One region of the Serratia sp. HNCC26DJ206 genome, then DNA from elsewhere that is predicted to be linked to it. Evidence: predicted binding sites of a transcription regulator. Region 1 holds the regulator's gene; each other region holds the start of a gene.
What was found. The regulator Fur, encoded in region 1, represses iron uptake genes when iron is present. The targets are predictions, from matches to a motif close to ATAATAATGAGAACNACTATCAA.
Positions count from the first base shown of each region.

Region 2: efeU (iron uptake transporter permease EfeU) is a predicted target of Fur. The motif match lies at 1,610-1,632, and genes of this name have one in related genera.
Region 3: fepD (Fe(3+)-siderophore ABC transporter permease) is a predicted target of Fur. The motif match lies at 1,731-1,753, and genes of this name have one in related genera.
Region 4: fes (enterochelin esterase) is a predicted target of Fur. The motif match lies at 2,595-2,617, and genes of this name have one in related genera.

Region 1 is NZ_JBXUGP010000015.1:30,008-34,085, forward strand. It holds gene ybfE (LexA regulated protein) at 230-517, shown strand; gene fldA (flavodoxin FldA) at 781-1,320, shown strand; gene fur (ferric iron uptake transcriptional regulator) at 1,652-2,098, shown strand; gene AC2A1E_RS11645 (beta-N-acetylhexosaminidase) at 2,291-4,078, opposite strand, start outside.
Region 2 is NZ_JBXUGP010000005.1:126,015-130,092, reverse strand. It holds gene putP (sodium/proline symporter PutP) at 1-1,472, shown strand, start outside; gene efeU (iron uptake transporter permease EfeU) at 1,708-2,553, shown strand; gene efeO (iron uptake system protein EfeO) at 2,572-3,699, shown strand; gene efeB (iron uptake transporter deferrochelatase/peroxidase subunit) at 3,712-4,078, shown strand, end outside.
Region 3 is NZ_JBXUGP010000044.1:5,032-9,109, reverse strand. It holds gene fepG (iron-enterobactin ABC transporter permease) at 1-647, opposite strand, end outside; gene fepD (Fe(3+)-siderophore ABC transporter permease) at 649-1,710, opposite strand; gene entS (enterobactin transporter EntS) at 1,859-3,127, shown strand; gene fepB (Fe2+-enterobactin ABC transporter substrate-binding protein) at 3,114-4,076, opposite strand.
Region 4 is NZ_JBXUGP010000044.1:18,121-22,198, forward strand. It holds gene AC2A1E_RS21900 (amino acid adenylation domain-containing protein) at 1-960, opposite strand, end outside; gene AC2A1E_RS21905 (MbtH family protein) at 978-1,178, opposite strand; gene fes (enterochelin esterase) at 1,189-2,535, opposite strand; partial or broken gene AC2A1E_RS21915 (TonB-dependent siderophore receptor) at 2,793-4,078, shown strand, end outside.

The sequences.
Region 1 (4,078 bases):
GTTGCTCTATGTGCTGGGGTAATATGGCGCGCTATTTCCGACGTCTTTCAAGCTGCTATAGCTTGGATCCTGCGGGATATAATTTTGCCGCCCTGTCCAACGTGCAAATCATCACCTGGCTGGGGGTAAATTTTGGCTTAGGGTTTATTGGCCCGAATGGTGTTAACTGAACCGTCTGGAAGTGTGAAAACGCTTTCTGATGCAAACTCCCTTGCAGTAGTCCGCAACAATGGCAAAAGAACAAACGGATCGCACGACGCTGGATCTGTTCGCAGATGAACGCCGTCCAGGGCGCCCGAAAACCAACCCGCTTTCCCGTGATGAACAGCTTAGAATCAATAAGCGTAATCAGCTACGGCGTGACAAAGTGCGTGGATTACGGCGTGTGGAGCTGAAAATCAACGCAGACGCCGTGGATGCTCTGAACAAACTGGCGGACCAGCGCAACATCAGTCGCAGCGAATTGATTGAGCAAATGCTGCTGGCAAAACTGGCGGAAGAGCAGCCAGAGCCATGATCTCTTCAGCCGCACGCGCGGCTCGGCGTTAAGGATGACGCCGGATCAACACCGCTTGTAGTGATTCCCCGGTATCGCATAAATGCGATAAAACCCCAGAGCACATTTCTGGCATGATAGATATTTACCGGTAAGAGAGAGTCACCACGCTGAACTCTTGCCTTGATCTCACGTAAGACGATACCCAAAAGGCTCGACGTTGCAGGTAAGCAACCCGCGAACTCCAAAGGTATATCCACTGAATTAAAAAGGTTATCTGCAATATGGCTCATGTAGGCATTTTCTTTGGCAGCGATACTGGCAATACCGAAAACATTGCCAAGATGATCCAGAAAAATCTTCAGCAAAAATATGGCAAAGACGTGGCTGAAATTCACGACATTGCCAAAAGCAGTAAAGAAGATCTGGAAGCTTTCGACATCCTGCTGCTCGGCATCCCAACCTGGTATTACGGTGAAGCCCAGTGTGACTGGGATGACTTCTTCCCAACGCTGGAAGATATTGACTTCAACGGCAAACTGGTGGCGCTGTTTGGTTGTGGTGACCAAGAAGACTATGCAGAATATTTCTGCGATGCGATGGGTACCATCCGTGACATCATTGAACCACGCGGTGCTGCGATCATCGGCCACTGGCCAACCAAGGGTTACCACTTCGAAGCCTCTAAAGGCTTGGCAGACGACCATCACTTTGTCGGCTTGGCCATTGACGAAGATCGTCAGCCTGAGTTGACCAACGAACGCGTAGATGCCTGGGTCAAACAGATCAGCGAAGAGCTGAGCCTGGCTGACATCGTCGGCTAAGTACCCCTTTCCAGATATTGTACAAAAGCCCTGCAAAGCGCATAGTGTTGGCTACAGGGCTGCTATCGGTATCGCGGATTAGAGTAATAGAAGCAACAAGTCTGTAACTTCCCGCACCATCAGGGTAGACTGCGGCATCGGTTTATCCCATCCATCATCAAGACGTTGCATGTACCCTATGCAACAGCGCAGATATACCTTTGTTAACGACCGACGGTTTCTATTTAGGGCAAGCGGTTCTATAATGAGACGCAATTAACTCTTTGTGCCGACCGATGCCATAGGCTAAAACGCCTCAACTTGATTAGCATAGTAACAGGACTGAATCCGCATGACTGACAACAATAACGCATTGAAGAAGGCCGGCTTAAAAGTCACGCTTCCGCGACTCAAAATCCTGGAAGTCTTGCAGGATCCGGCATGCCATCACGTCAGTGCGGAAGATCTGTACAAAAAACTGATAGATATGGGTGAAGAAATTGGCTTAGCAACGGTTTACCGCGTGCTGAACCAATTTGATGACGCGGGCATTGTGACTCGTCACAATTTTGAAGGCGGTAAATCCGTATTCGAACTGACCCAGCAACATCATCACGACCACCTGATTTGCCTGGACTGCGGCAAAGTGATCGAGTTCAGCGACGAGCCTATCGAAGTACGTCAGCGTGATATCGCCAAACAGCACGGTATCAAGCTCACCAATCACAGCCTGTACCTGTACGGCCATTGTGAGGTGGGTGATTGCCGCGAAAACGATACGCTGCACGATAAGCGATAACTCTGGCCTGCCAGAAATGAGAAACCGCCTTGATGGCGGTTTTTTTGTGCCTGCGATTTACAGATAAAAAATCCCCGGACAGGCCGGGGACAATGATAATGCCAAATATTACACTCTCTTATAGCACTTTTCTCTGACACGGGACTTCACCTGCAGCCCATCCGCCGACACGCAAATGGGCTGAGTTTTGGCTTAGGCTTTTACCGGCTCAGCACGGCTGAAGCGTTTGCCATCCGGGCTGACCGCGCGGATTTGAACATCACCCGCAACGGCCGGGCGAGCACGATCGTCATAGCGCTGCCACTGTTTGCCACCGTCGGTAGAATATTCAATCCCCAGACCTGGTAAGGCGATATTAGCCTCCAGTTTGCCATCGACAACGCGTGCCCCCGGAACTGGCAGACGGTAGCTCACGCCACTTTTATCCAGCTTGGCCAACTCACGTTGCCCGATCAGGTTGGCAAAGTGCAGCCAGTCTTTTTCTAGCGCCTTGGTATCGACCTGATGGGTTTCGCCACCTTTGTATTCACGGCCGGCTTTATAGTCCTGTTCCCAGCTCGCACGATGCCAAGCACGTTCCGCAACCGACAGCGCTCGTGGGTAAATCATATATTCCATTTGCTGATCGGTACGCACAACCTCACTCCACAGCTGGGCTGAAAGACCATAAGCACCCGGCCATGGTTTATCACTCTTGGCAGTGAAGTGGTTGCCATCACGGTCAACCGAAGTTTCAGCGTTTTGTGGCAGGTTGTCTGGCGCGAAGCTGAAGATCTTCTGCTCATCGCTGAAGCGGGTGCCCCAGTAGTAACCATGCTCTTCCGGGGTCACTTCATAAGGGAAATCCATGTAAACGTAATCCGGGTTGGAGAGCACAACGTCATAACCCTTGTTCGCCCAGTCGTTAGCCGAGTCGAAGCCGCCCCAGTACAGGGTATCCCAGAAGTTCACCGCAACATTCTTAGTCGCGAAAGCTTTCGAGTCTTTGGCATCTTTCAGGCCATCCTGCCACGCCTGCATTCTGTCAATACCGTGCGCTTTCACCAGTTGGCTAACTTCAAGCCCGAAGTAGCTCGGCAAGTGCTCCATATCTTCCACTTTGCCGCCTTTGATGATCGCCTGACAAACCTCAGACTTGGCCCATGGTTTATCTTCTTTGCTCAGATCAAGAATGCCCTTGCCCGCTTCCGGCTTCTTCACATCGGTATAACCAGCACCCAAGCGGATATTCTTCGCTTCATCCCCACCAAAGTGCCAGGTTTGCAGTGGTTGACCGGCTTCTTTGTGCATCTGGGCGACTTCACCAATCACTTTATCAACAAAGTTTTTGGATGAATCCAGGCACGGGTTCAGGTAGCTCTGACGGTTAAAATACTGCACTGAGGTGGTATTAGAGGTATCTGTCGGATCCACCAGACGGAACTCATTCGCCTCTTTCTCTTTACCTTCGGCCAGCAGTTTCTTGTAGCGCGCTTCCATGGAAACAATCGCAGCGCGAGCATGCGCAGGCATGTCGATCTCAGGGATCACTTCAATCTGGCGCGCCTGGGCATATTTGACGATATCGATGTAGTCCTGACGGGAGAAGAAACCACCGTGCGGTTCTGGGCCTGAACCGTATTGTGGCAGCAGACAGGTGGTTTCGCTCAGGTCATGGCAACGCTGCCCACCCACCTCGGTCAGTTCCGGCAAGCCTGGGATCTCAATGCGCCAGCCTTCATCATCCGTCAGATGGAAGTGGAATTTGTTCAGCTTATAGGCCGCCATCTGATCCAACAGACGCAGCACCGCATCTTTATGGTGGAAGTTACGCGCCACATCCAGGAAGATGCCACGGTATTGGAAACGCGGTGCGTCTTTAGCATCCAGTGTGGCGATCTTCTTGCTGCCATCAGACGGGATCAGCGACAGAATAGATTGCAGGCCATAGAACACCCCGGCCTGATCGAAGCCGGTGATCACGGCCCCTTTCTCGCCAAT
Region 2 (4,078 bases), on a different contig from region 1:
CACCAATGCTGGTGACCTTCCTGGTGTACATTTTCGGGATGATCTTAATCGGCTTACTCGCCTACCGGGCGACCAACAACTTTGATGATTATATTCTGGGTGGCCGCAGCCTGGGCAGCGTGGTTACCGCGCTTTCCGCCGGGGCATCCGACATGAGTGGCTGGCTGCTGATGGGCTTGCCGGGCGCGATCTTCCTTTCGGGCATTTCGGAAAGCTGGATTGCCATCGGCCTGACGATTGGTGCTTACTTCAACTGGAAGCTGGTGGCCGGTCGGTTGCGTGTGCATACCGAAGCCAACAACAACGCTTTGACGCTGCCAGACTATTTCACCAGCCGTTTTGAAGACAACAGCAAGCTGCTGAGGATTATTTCCGCCATCGTCATTCTGGTGTTTTTCACCATTTATTGTGCTTCCGGCATCGTTGCCGGTGCGCGTCTGTTTGAAAGCACCTTCGGTATGAGCTATGCCACCGCGCTGTGGGCCGGTGCGGCCGCGACCATCCTTTACACCTTTATCGGTGGGTTCCTGGCGGTCAGTTGGACCGATACCGTGCAGGCCAGCCTGATGATTTTTGCGCTGATCCTCACGCCAGTAATCGTGATTTTCGCCGTTGGCGGGATCGACAGTTCGATGCTGGTGATTGCCGCTAAAAACCCGGCCAACGTCGATATGATGAAAGGGCTGAATTTTGTCGCCATCCTGTCGCTGATGGGTTGGGGGCTGGGGTATTTCGGCCAGCCGCACATTCTGGCGCGTTTCATGGCAGCGGATTCCCACCGTACTATCCGCAGCGCACGCCGTATCAGTATGACCTGGATGATCCTGTGTCTGGCTGGCACCATTGCCGTGGGCTTCTTCGGTATTGCCTATTTTGCCAATAACCCGGAACTGGCGGGGAATGTTTCACAAAACGGTGAGCGGGTCTTTATCGAGCTGGCGATGTTGCTGTTCAACCCTTGGATTGCCGGTATTCTGCTGTCGGCGATTCTGGCTGCGGTGATGAGTACCCTGAGCTGCCAGTTGCTGGTGTGTTCAAGTGCCATCACGGAAGATTTATACAAAGCCTTCCTGCGTAAAGGTGCCAGCCAGCGTGAACTGGTATGGGTGGGGCGTGCCATGGTGCTGGTGGTTGCCCTGGTGGCAATTGCTCTGGCAGCGGACCCGGAAAACCGCGTACTGGGCTTGGTCAGCTACGCTTGGGCAGGTTTCGGTGCTGCATTTGGCCCGGTGGTGTTGATCTCGGTAATGTGGTCACGCATGACCCGCAACGGCGCACTGGCTGGCATGCTGGTGGGGGCGATCACCGTGATCGTCTGGAAGCAGTATGCCTGGCTGGATCTGTATGAAATCATCCCGGGTTTCCTGTTTGGCAGTATCTCTATCGTGCTGGTCAGCCTGATGGGCCGTAAGCCTTCGGCAACGATAACCGAACGTTTTGATCTGGCTGAAGCCGAATTTAAAACGGTGTAATGCCTGTTTAACCTCTCCCTGACCATCGGGGAGAGGTTTCAACATCCCCCTTCCTGCACCGCTCTCCTGCGCTCGCTGTAACAACTGGCGACATTTGATTAGAAAAAATCACGCATCTGGCTCTTGTATTTCTCTTCATCATAATGATAATCACTATCGTTCTTGTTTACTTTTCTTTACATTGACTGCTGCTGGATAACTCGCGTGCCAGCGCCTTTTCAGGGGTTACTCATTTATGTTTGTTCCCTTCCTTATCATGTTCCGTGAGGGGTTGGAGGCCGCGCTGATCGTCAGCCTGATCGCCAGCTATCTGAAGCGTACTCAACGTGGCCAATGGCTTGGCGTCATGTGGATTGGGGTGATGGTTGCCGCCGCTCTGTGCTTGGCGCTAGGCATCTTCATCAATGAAACCACCGGCGAATTCCCGCAAAAACAGCAGGAACTGTTCGAAGGGCTGGTAGCGATAGTGGCAGTCTGCATTCTGACCTATATGGTGTTCTGGATGCGCAAGGTGTCCAAGTCGGTCAAGGTGCATCTGGAAGGGGCGATCGATAACGCGCTCAACTCCGGCAAAGGCCAAGGCTGGGCGCTGGTGGCGATGGTGTTTTTTGCCGTTGCGCGTGAAGGGCTGGAATCGGTGTTTTTCCTGCTGGCGGCGTTCCAGCAGGATGTCGGTATCGAAGCGCCGATCGGTGCGCTTCTGGGGTTGGGAAGTGCCATTGTCGTGGGCATGCTGATCTACTGGGGCGGCGTGAAGCTGCATCTGGCCAAATTCTTCAAATGGACCAGCCTGTTTATTCTGTTCGTCGCCGCCGGTTTGGCGGCGGGGGCGATCCGCGCTTTCCACGAAGCGGGCCTGTGGAATCACTTCCAGGATATCGCCTTTGATCTCAGCAACCAGCTATCGACCCATTCGTTGCTAGGAACGCTGCTAGAGGGGATGTTCGGTTACCAAGAAGCACCAACGGTCAGCGAAGTGGCGGTCTATTTCCTGTATCTGATCCCAGCATTGATATTCTTTTTCCTGCCGCAGCGTACGGGGCCAGTAGCGATCCCGGCGCAACGTAAAACTCATCATTAATTTAATAGGGAATCTCACATGTCTACTCCGTTATTTCGCCGCAAGGCGCTGTTGTTAACTCTTCCCGCCTTGGCGTTCAGCTTCAATGCGTTGGCGGCGGATGTGCCACAGGTCAAGGTTACCGTTAACGACAAGCAGTGTGAACCGATGCAGTTGACCGTTCCGGCAGGGAAAACCCAGTTTGTGGTGCATAACGTCAGCCAGAAAAACCTTGAGTGGGAAATCCTCAAAGGGGTGATGGTGGTGGAAGAGCGTGAGAATATTGCACCGGGTTTCACCCAGAAGATGACGGCCAACCTGGAGCCGGGCGAATATGACATGACCTGCGGCCTGTTGAGCAACCCGAAAGGCAAGCTGACGGTCACCTCGGCGGCAGGTGCGGCAAGCGATGGTAAACCGAACGCCATGGATCTGGTTGGCCCGATTGCCGAATACAAAGTCTATGTCACCAAAGAGGTCGAAGGGTTGGTTAAGCAGACCAAACTGTTTACCGAGGCGATCAAGGCCGGTGATGTGGCACAGGCGCGTAAACTGTATGCGCCAACCCGCCAACATTACGAGCGCATCGAACCGATTGCCGAATTGTTCTCCGATCTGGATGGCAGCATTGATGCCCGCGAAGACGATTATGAGAAAAAGGCAGAGGATCCGAACTTCACCGGTTTCCACCGCCTCGAGAAAGCGCTGTTTGCTGATAACACCACCCAAGAGATGGGCCACTATGCCGAGCGTCTTTACAGCGACACGCTTGAACTGCAAAAACGGATTGGCGAATTGACCTTCCCGCCGAGCAAAGTGGTCGGTGGGGCTGCGGGCCTGATTGAAGAAGTGGCGGCCAGCAAGATCAGCGGTGAAGAAGATCGTTACAGCCGTACCGACCTGTGGGATTTCCAGGCCAACGTGGATGGCGCGCAGAAGATCGTCAATCTGCTGCGGCCGCTGCTGGAAAAAGCCAATAAGCCATTGCTGGAGAAGATCGACGCTAACTTTAAAACGGTGGATAGCGTGCTGGCGAAGTACAAAACCGCAGAGGGTTATGAATCTTACGAGAAGCTGACCGACGCGGATCGCAACGCGATGAAAGGGCCAATCACCACGCTGGCGGAAGATTTAGCGCAGCTGCGCGGCGTATTGGGTCTGGATTAAGGGCGGCATATCATGAGTCATCATCTCGGCCCGGAAAACGGGCCGTTAACTCAAAAAGAGGGAGCCGCATCGCCATCTCGTCGGCGTTTGCTGCAAGGGTTGGGCATGATGGGCGGCGCGTTGGCGCTGGGCGGGAAGGCTGTGGCGCAGGCGGAGGACAAAACAGCAGAACCGCTGGCGCAGCCACAGGATGAACGTTGGCAGAAACAGCCGTTCTATGGCCCGCATCAGGCGGGTATTCTCACCCCACAGCAGGCGGCAATGATGCTGGTGGCCTTCGACGTGCTGGCCACCAATAAACAGGATCTTGAGCGGTTATTCCGGCTGTTGACCACGCGTATTGCCTTTCTCACCAGCGGCGGAAAAGCGCCGGAGATCG
Region 3 (4,078 bases), on a different contig from region 1:
ACCGCCAGCAGGATCACCAGCACGGCAGGCAGGCTTTTTGCCCAAGAGATGCCGTTGAGCGAACCCGCGCTCCACAAACCGGCGGTCATCGCCGATTCCAGCGACGCGCTGACGATCATCCAGGTGTTTAGGGCAAACAGCAGAGCGCGTACCGCAATACCGACAATAATCAGGCGGAAAGCCTCCACGCCGTTGCGCCAGGCCAACAGGTAAATCAGCCCGGCGGTGAGCAAGCCCCCGGCCAGTGCGCCAGAGGTGATACCAAGAATGCCGCCGTTAAACAGCACGATCACCACCAGTACGCCGCTGTAGGCGCCGGTATTGAAGCCGATCACGTCCGGGCTGCCGAGCGGGTTGCGCAGCAACGACTGAAAGATGGCACCGCTGAGGCCAAGGGCTGCTCCCAGCAGCAGCGCCAGAGCGACGCGCGGCAAGCGCCATTGGGTGACGATAACGGCCAAATTAGCCGGGCCTTCGCCGCGCAGGGCGTCGATCACTTGCATGGCACTGAGCTTGAGCGTGCCGGAACCGAGGGCATAAACCGCCAGCGCCAGGCAGGCGAACAGCAAGAGCAAGGCCGTTGCCAGCGGGCGCGCCAGCCGCAGTGGTTTTTTGGCGAGAGTTTGGTGAGAAACCATTAGGCTCATCTTATCCTCCTCGCCGGAACATGCGGCGCTGGCGTACCAGCATAATCAGCACCGGCGCGCCGATCAGCGACAGCACGATAGAAACCTGCAACTCGCCCGATACCAGAAAGCGGCCAAGCAGATCGGCTGTCAGCAGCAGAATTGGCGTTAACACCAGAGTCCAGGGCAGCATCCAGCTCAACTCCGGCCCCGAGAGCCGTCGGGCAATATGCGGCATCATCAACCCGACAAAGGCGATCGGGCCAACGGCGGCGGTCGCGCCACCGCACAGCAAGGTAATCGCCAGCAGGCCGAGTAACTGGGTGCGCACAATGCCGGTGCCAAGTGCAGCAGCCAGTTCGCTGCCCATGCTTAGGCTATTCAGCGCTTTGGTCAGCCACAGGGTAATTAACGTTCCCAACAGGATCGGCAGGGCGACGGTGCGCACCACCGCCATGCTTTGAATATCAAGCGAACCGGCCTGCCAGAAACGCAGTTGATCGAACACCTGCGGATTAAGCAGGGCAATGCCGGAAGACAATCCTTCCAACACCGCCGCCAGCGCTACCCCGGCCAGCGTCAGGCGAATTGGGCTGAGGCGGCTGCCACCGAGCGCACCGACCAGCGCCACCAATAATGAGGCAAAAAAGGCACCCGCAAAGGCGAACCACAGATAGTGGCTGATATCGGTCGCACCGAAAAAGGTGATCCCTAAAACCACGGCGAAACCAGCCCCGGAGTTAACCCCCAGAATGCCGGGATCGGCCAGCGGGTTGCGTGTAAGGGTTTGCATCAGCGCTCCGGCCAGCCCAAGGGCAATACCGGCCAATACACCGATCAGCGTTCGCGGTAGCCGGGCTTCGGTCACGATGATGCAGTCTGCACCGGCACATTGCCCGTTCAGCGCTTCAAGCACGTTGGTAAAAGGGATGGATTTAGCCCCCAGTGACAGGCTGAGCATCATCATTAACAGCAAAACAGCAATGGCACACAGTAGCCCAAGCAGGCGCGGCCAGAATGAGCGCGATAAGCCCAGGAATGGGGTGGATAAAGGAGGAGAGCAATTAGGTGTAAGCCGGAACATGACAGCCCATTATCAATTGAATATAAATGATACTTATTATCATTATTGATTGTATTCATCTATGGTAGCATAGCAGCCTGAGCAGCACTAGCGCTGTTCCTGGTGAGTTTTAAGCTGCATAACGGAGTTCGGTTGTGGTGATAACAAGATGAATAAACCCTCTATTTTGCTCGATTTTGGCCTGCTGAAAACCAATGCGGCCTTTCGTGCGGTATTTTGCGCCCGTTTTATTTCGATTCTGGCACTCGGCCTGATGGCGATTGCTATCCCGGTACAAATCCAGGCGTTGACCGGTTCCACCTTGTTGGTCGGGCTTGCGGTGACGCTGGCGGGCAGCGGAATGTTTGCCGGTTTGCTGATGGGCGGGGTGCTGGCCGATCGCTATGAGCGCCGCCGCCTGATCCTGTTTGCCCGTTCTACCTGCGGCGTCGGTTTTGTCGGGCTGTGCCTGAATGCGGCGTTGCCTGCGCCTTCTCTGACCGCGATCTATCTGCTGGCAGTGTGGGACGGTTTCTTTGGTGCCGTTGGCGTTACCGCATTACTGGCCGCCACGCCGGCGCTGGTGGGGCGTGAGAATATTGTGCAGGCCGGGGCCATCAGCATGCTGACCGTGCGTTTTGGTTCGATCCTTTCACCGGCCATTGGCGGTGCGGTGATCGCCAGCGTTGGTGTGGCATGGAACTACGGCCTGGCGGCGTTGGGCACGATGCTGACTCTGATCCCTTTATTGCGCTTACCGCAGTTGCAACCGCCGCCGCAGCCGCGTGAGCATCCGCTGCGCGCCTTGATCGGCGGCTTTAGCTTTCTGTTGCAGAATAAAGTGATTGGCATGGTGGCGCTGATCGGCGCGCTGATGACCATGGCCAGCGCGGTGCGGGTGTTGTACCCGGCGATCTCCGGCATGTGGAATGTGAGCATCGCGCACCTGGGCTTTATGTATGCCGCCGTGCCGCTGGGGGCGACGATCGGTGCTTTCACCAGTGGGCGAGTGGCACAGGTTGCCCGGCCAGGGTGGGTGATGCTGCTGACGGCAATTGCCGCATTCGCTGCCATCGGGCTGTTTGGCCTGATGCCGTGGTATGGCATGGCGCTGCTGTGCCTGGTGGCCTTTGGTTATTTCAGCGCGCTGAACTCGCTGTTGCAGTATGGGCTGATTCAGAACCTGACGCCGGATGCGTTTCTTGGCCGCATCAACGGGCTGTGGACCGCACAGAACGTGGTCGGCGATGCGCTCGGTGCGTTGCTGCTGGGGGCGATGGGGGCATTTATGCTGCCAGCCATGACCTCAAGCAGTTTCGGTTTTGGTGCCGTGCTGCTGGCGGTAGTACTGGCGTTCGCCATGCGTGGTTTGCGCCAGGTAGGCAGTGGCGGGCAGAGCCATGTGCTACAACCCGCCGCTGAAGCTACTGAGAAATAAATAGCTGCTCAAGACGCGTCAGCAGGTTGCTGGCGCTGTAATAATCCAGACGGAAAGTGTCGTTGCCCAGCGCATAAACCCGTTGGTTTTCTACCGCGGGCAGATGCGCCAGAAAGTTGTTGTTCATCAGCCGCTGCACGTCAGTTTCGTCATTGGCAAACAGCAGCAGGGTCTGGCCATTCAGGCCCTGCGCCAGATTTTCCCCGCCTAATTGAATAATGTCTTTGCGCGCCCCCTGACTAGTGCTGGCGTTGAGCTTTGGCGGCAACGTCGCCAGGGTAAAGCCTAACTGTTGCAGCAGTTGCCCTTGAGAGGAATCGGCGGTCCACAGGTTGGCATTTTTGCCGTCGCTGCGTAATACCAGTGCCGACGTGGGCTGCGGGGGCAGCGTCATCCGTTGCTTCAGCGCCTTTTCTCGTGCTGCATACTCACCGACGACTTTCTCCGCCTGCGCTTCATGTCCGGTAGCTTGGCCGAGAATGAGTGCCAGTTCCTGCCAGCTCTTGTCGTCGTAATTCACCACCAGTACCGGTGCGATAGCCGATAACTGCTCGTACAGGCGCAGCGCGGAATCGGCGCCGGTGGCGGACATCACAATCAGGTCGGGGGCCTCACCGGCTATCGCTTCGGCATTGGGTTCGCCGATGTATAAGCGCTTCACACCGCGCTGGGCGGCGATCTCACCCCATTGATGGAAAAAACCCTGCTTATCTGACAGCCGGTTGTTCGGGCTGGTGGCTCCACTGGCGATCACCGGGGCGTCGATGGCTAACAGAGTGCCGGTGACGGTGACGCTGGTGGAGACAATCCGTACCGGTGGCTGATTGAGGGTAATCACTCCGTGTGGGGTGGTGATACTGCGTGGCCATTCGGCAGTAGCTGCCGCCTGAGCTACGCCCAGCGCCAACATGGCAAACAGCGCCAGCCCGAGCCGTAAGGTATTTATCATTT
Region 4 (4,078 bases), on a different contig from region 1:
CAACGTTGCCTCGGGAGCAACCTGCATTTCTATCGGCAACACGTTGATCACCGGCCCGGTGGCGCATAGCGCAGCCGAACCCATGCGGCGCATAAAGATAAACCCGGCGCTGAAGCTGGGTTGGCCGCTCAGGCGCGCCACCCACAGCGCAGCCAGTGCCATCGCCATATCCGCAGCGCTAAGCTGTTGCTGCTGGCCCGCGGCCACCAAGGGGGCAAAATCCTCTGCGGCGCAAACTTGTGCCAACCGGTGAATGCGGGTAGAAGATGCTTGCCCGGCCAACGGCTGCGGGCAAAGGGTGGCAGGCACCGGCAGTTGGCGTGCCTTGTTCAGCCAGAAATCCGCATCACGCCGATAGCCCGGCGATTGCTGATACTGCTGATATTCCGCCACCACGTCGCTAAACGGCGTAAAAGGCGTGGGTTCAGGCAACTGATGCTGGCACAGGCGGGTATAAATATGGGCAATGCGGCGCGCAATGGCGGTAAAGCTAAAACCATCGACCACTAAGTGATGATAACGCTGATACCAAAAGAAGCGATCATCGGACAATTGCAGCAAAATATGGCGATACAGCGGTTTGCCGCTGCTCAGCCGCAGTTCAGCAGCCAGATCGATCTGCATCAGTGCATTGGCCGCCGCATCGGCATCCGCCGCTTCGCGCAAGTCCAGCCATTCGGCAGGTGCAATCGGCAACGTGCTGTCGTACCACTGCATCGGCACGCCATCGCGCTCGGCAAAGCGCAGCCGCAAGGTATCAACTTCCGTTAATCCCTGGGCGATCGCCTGCAACAGGCAACCTTGATCCAGCGGACCATTCAGCTCAATGTAATGAGCCACCGCATAGGCATTGCCGTGCGGTGAAATGTGATCGGCAACCCAAATCCCGGGCTGCGCGGCCACCAACGGCAGTTCAACAACCACCTGCTGCTCGCTGGGTAAAATAGAGGTCTCTGACACAGCACTCACTCCTGTTATCACTCATCACGCCTTACGCTGTGATCTTGCCAATGTTGTTCCAGCCAGCTAACGCATTGCCCACGGGTATCCGGGCCAAAAACGCTGGCCCAGCCCGCCGGGATCGCGCAGAAATCCGGCCACAGGCTGTATTGCCGTTGGTCGTTGCACAAAATACGACAACGCTGATGGTCATCATCAAACGGGTTCAGGGTTTCCATAACGAGTTCCTTAGGCGTGAAGGGGGTTGGCAAACGCGGCAGCCTGAAAGACGACGGACGTAGCCCAGTGCGCCTGTAAGCCATCCAGCAGGCCACCACGCCAGCACAGCGCGTCATGCCCGCCTTCCACCACCCGGTATTGCACCCGATGCCCGGCAGCGCGCAGCAGATCGGCCATGCGATCGCTCACCTGGTGGATCAGTTTTTCATGCACTCCTGCCTCGATAAACACCTGCAATTTTCCATGCATGCCCAACCGCTGTGCTTCCAGTTGGCGCATCAGCCAACAGGCGTCATCAGGCTGCGTTGGCAACTGCAACATATCGCGGCGCGGCCACCAGAAAGAGCCGGACTGGCTGATCACCGCACCAAAACGATCGGGCCAGCGTAGCCCTGCATACAGCGACGACAGGCCGCCAAAGCTTTGCCCGGCAACTACCGTGCTGGCGGCCTCCGCGCTGTGCGGCGCCCAATCATTCAACTGCGGCAGCAGCTCTTGCTGTACCGCCAGCCAGAATTCATCGTTGCAGGTCAGTTCCTGTGCGCGGTGTTTTTGGTCAATAACATCAATCAGCAGGTATACCGCTTCCGGCAGTTTGCCTGCGCGGGTCAATTGCATCAGCGGATCCCAAACCGGCATTTGCTGCGCCCAGAACTGGCCGTCCAGCAAAATGGCCAGTGGCCGGTTCGCAGGGTTGCTTTCCCCGGTGGAATAGACCCAGACGTAGCGCTCCGTTCCTAACCGCTGACTGTGCCAGGTATGCCGTTGCAGCTTGGCGGGGGGCGCAGGCGTGCAGCGCCCGCTGGCAACGGCGTAGCGGTCAAAATCGCGCCAGGCTGGCTGAAGCGGTGCCTGCGGCATATGCAGACCAGAGAGAAAGTGCCCCTCGGCATCGGGCCAGGCGCGATAAGGGTTAAGCAGATCCTGTGTGGCATTGGCAAACACCTGCTGCCACCAGTGGCGAACGCTATGCATGTTGGCATGGGCATCACTGCTGTGAAGCGGGAGCGGGCGATCGTCCATACAGGGAATAAAGCAGTAGCTGCCGCGCCAGTTGGCATTCAGCTCCAACTGCCAGTACCAGACGTCCGAACCACTGAGCCGTTGCAGGCTTTGCGGTGCCGCTGGCTGATGATGATCGGTGAGGCAATTAATATGGAGCCAGACGCGCCGGTAGCCCGAGGTAAACTCGCATCCTTGAGGATCGCGCCAGAGAAACGTCACTTTCCAGCGGCCATTATCCAGTGGCTCTACCAACGGTGTTCCGCGCCGGGCAATGTCCAGCCACCAACCGTGGCTCCCTGCATGCTTGCTCGCTAATAACCTACTGCTTTCTGGCAGTTGTTCAGTTTTCAAAACACCCACTCACTGTGTAGCTGGCACAGCGCACCATGCCAAAACAAACGGTAATCTGAATACTATTGATAATTATTTTCATTTGCAATAGTGTGTAACGGTCAGTTAGCAGAGCAGGCATTCTTCAACAGGGATGGATGCCAAGCCATTGAACGGAAATCCGCCGTTGGGTTCCGTTATGACTTTTGGCAACACAATAAAACTACAACCGACCCTTCAGCCACGCTGCAAAAAGGGTAGCCAGGTAGGAACCTCACATGAATCGCACGTTATCACGTTACTCTTTAGCCACACTCATCGGGTTAGGTTTAGGCACGTCTTTATTTTCCGCTGCTGTGAATGCACAACCGGAAGAAAACCAAGCAGAAACCGCTGCGGAAGACACCATGGGTGGTCACCGCTGCCAAACAAAACCTTCAGGCTCCCGGCGTCTCCACCATCACCGCCGAAGAGATCAAAAGACGCCCTCCAGCCCGTGACATCAGTGAGCTGATCCGCACCATGCCGGGGGTCAACCTGACCGGTAACTCTACCAGCGGCCAGCGCGGCAACAACCGCCAGATCGATATCCGCGGTATGGGGCCGGAAAACACGCTGATCCTGATCGATGGTATGCCGGTCAGCAGCCGCAACTCGGTGCGCCAAGGCTGGCGTGGCGAGCGTGACACCCGTGGCGATACCGCCTGGGTGCCGCCGGAGATGATCGAGCGCATTGAAGTGCTGCGCGGCCCGGCAGCCGCCCGTTATGGCAACGGCGCGGCGGGTGGCGTGGTTAATATCATCACCAAACAGGCCAGCAAGGATCTGCACGGCACGCTGAGCGGTTATTTCAACCTGCCGCAGCACAAGGAAGAGGGTGCCACCAAACGTACCAACTTCAGCCTGTCTGGCCCGCTGAGCGAGCAACTGAGCTTCCGGCTGTTTGGGGGTTACAGCAAAACCCAGGCCGATGCCTGGGATATCAACCAAGGGCACCAGTCCGAGCGTACCGGTAGCTACGCCAATACCCTGCCTGCCGGCCGTGAGGGGGTGATTGACAAAAACATCGATGCCCTGCTGCACTGGGAGTTCGCGCACCTGCAATCACTGGAATTCCAGTACGCTTATGGCCGCCAGGGTAACCTGTACGCCGGGGATACCCAGAACACCAATAGCAACGCGCTGGTCCAGAGCAACTACGGCAAAGAAACCAACCGTATTTACCGCACCACCTATGCACTCAATTATCGCGGTGCCTGGGACAACGGAGTCAGCACCACCAACTACCTGCAATTTGAGCGCACGCGTAATACCCGCTTGGCCGAAGGGTTGGCTGGCGGCACCGAAGGGATCTTCTCCAGCGACAGCTTCAACACCACCCGTCTGGACGATTTCCTGGCGCACAGCGAAATCAGCATTCCGTTCGAGATGGGGGTACCGCAAACCGCCACTCTGGGTGGCGAATGGAACCAGCAAAAGATGAAAGATCCGTCTTCTACCAGCCAATCGCTGGCAGAAGGCGGCAACATTCCTGGGGTGGATAGCACTAACCGCGATCCCTACT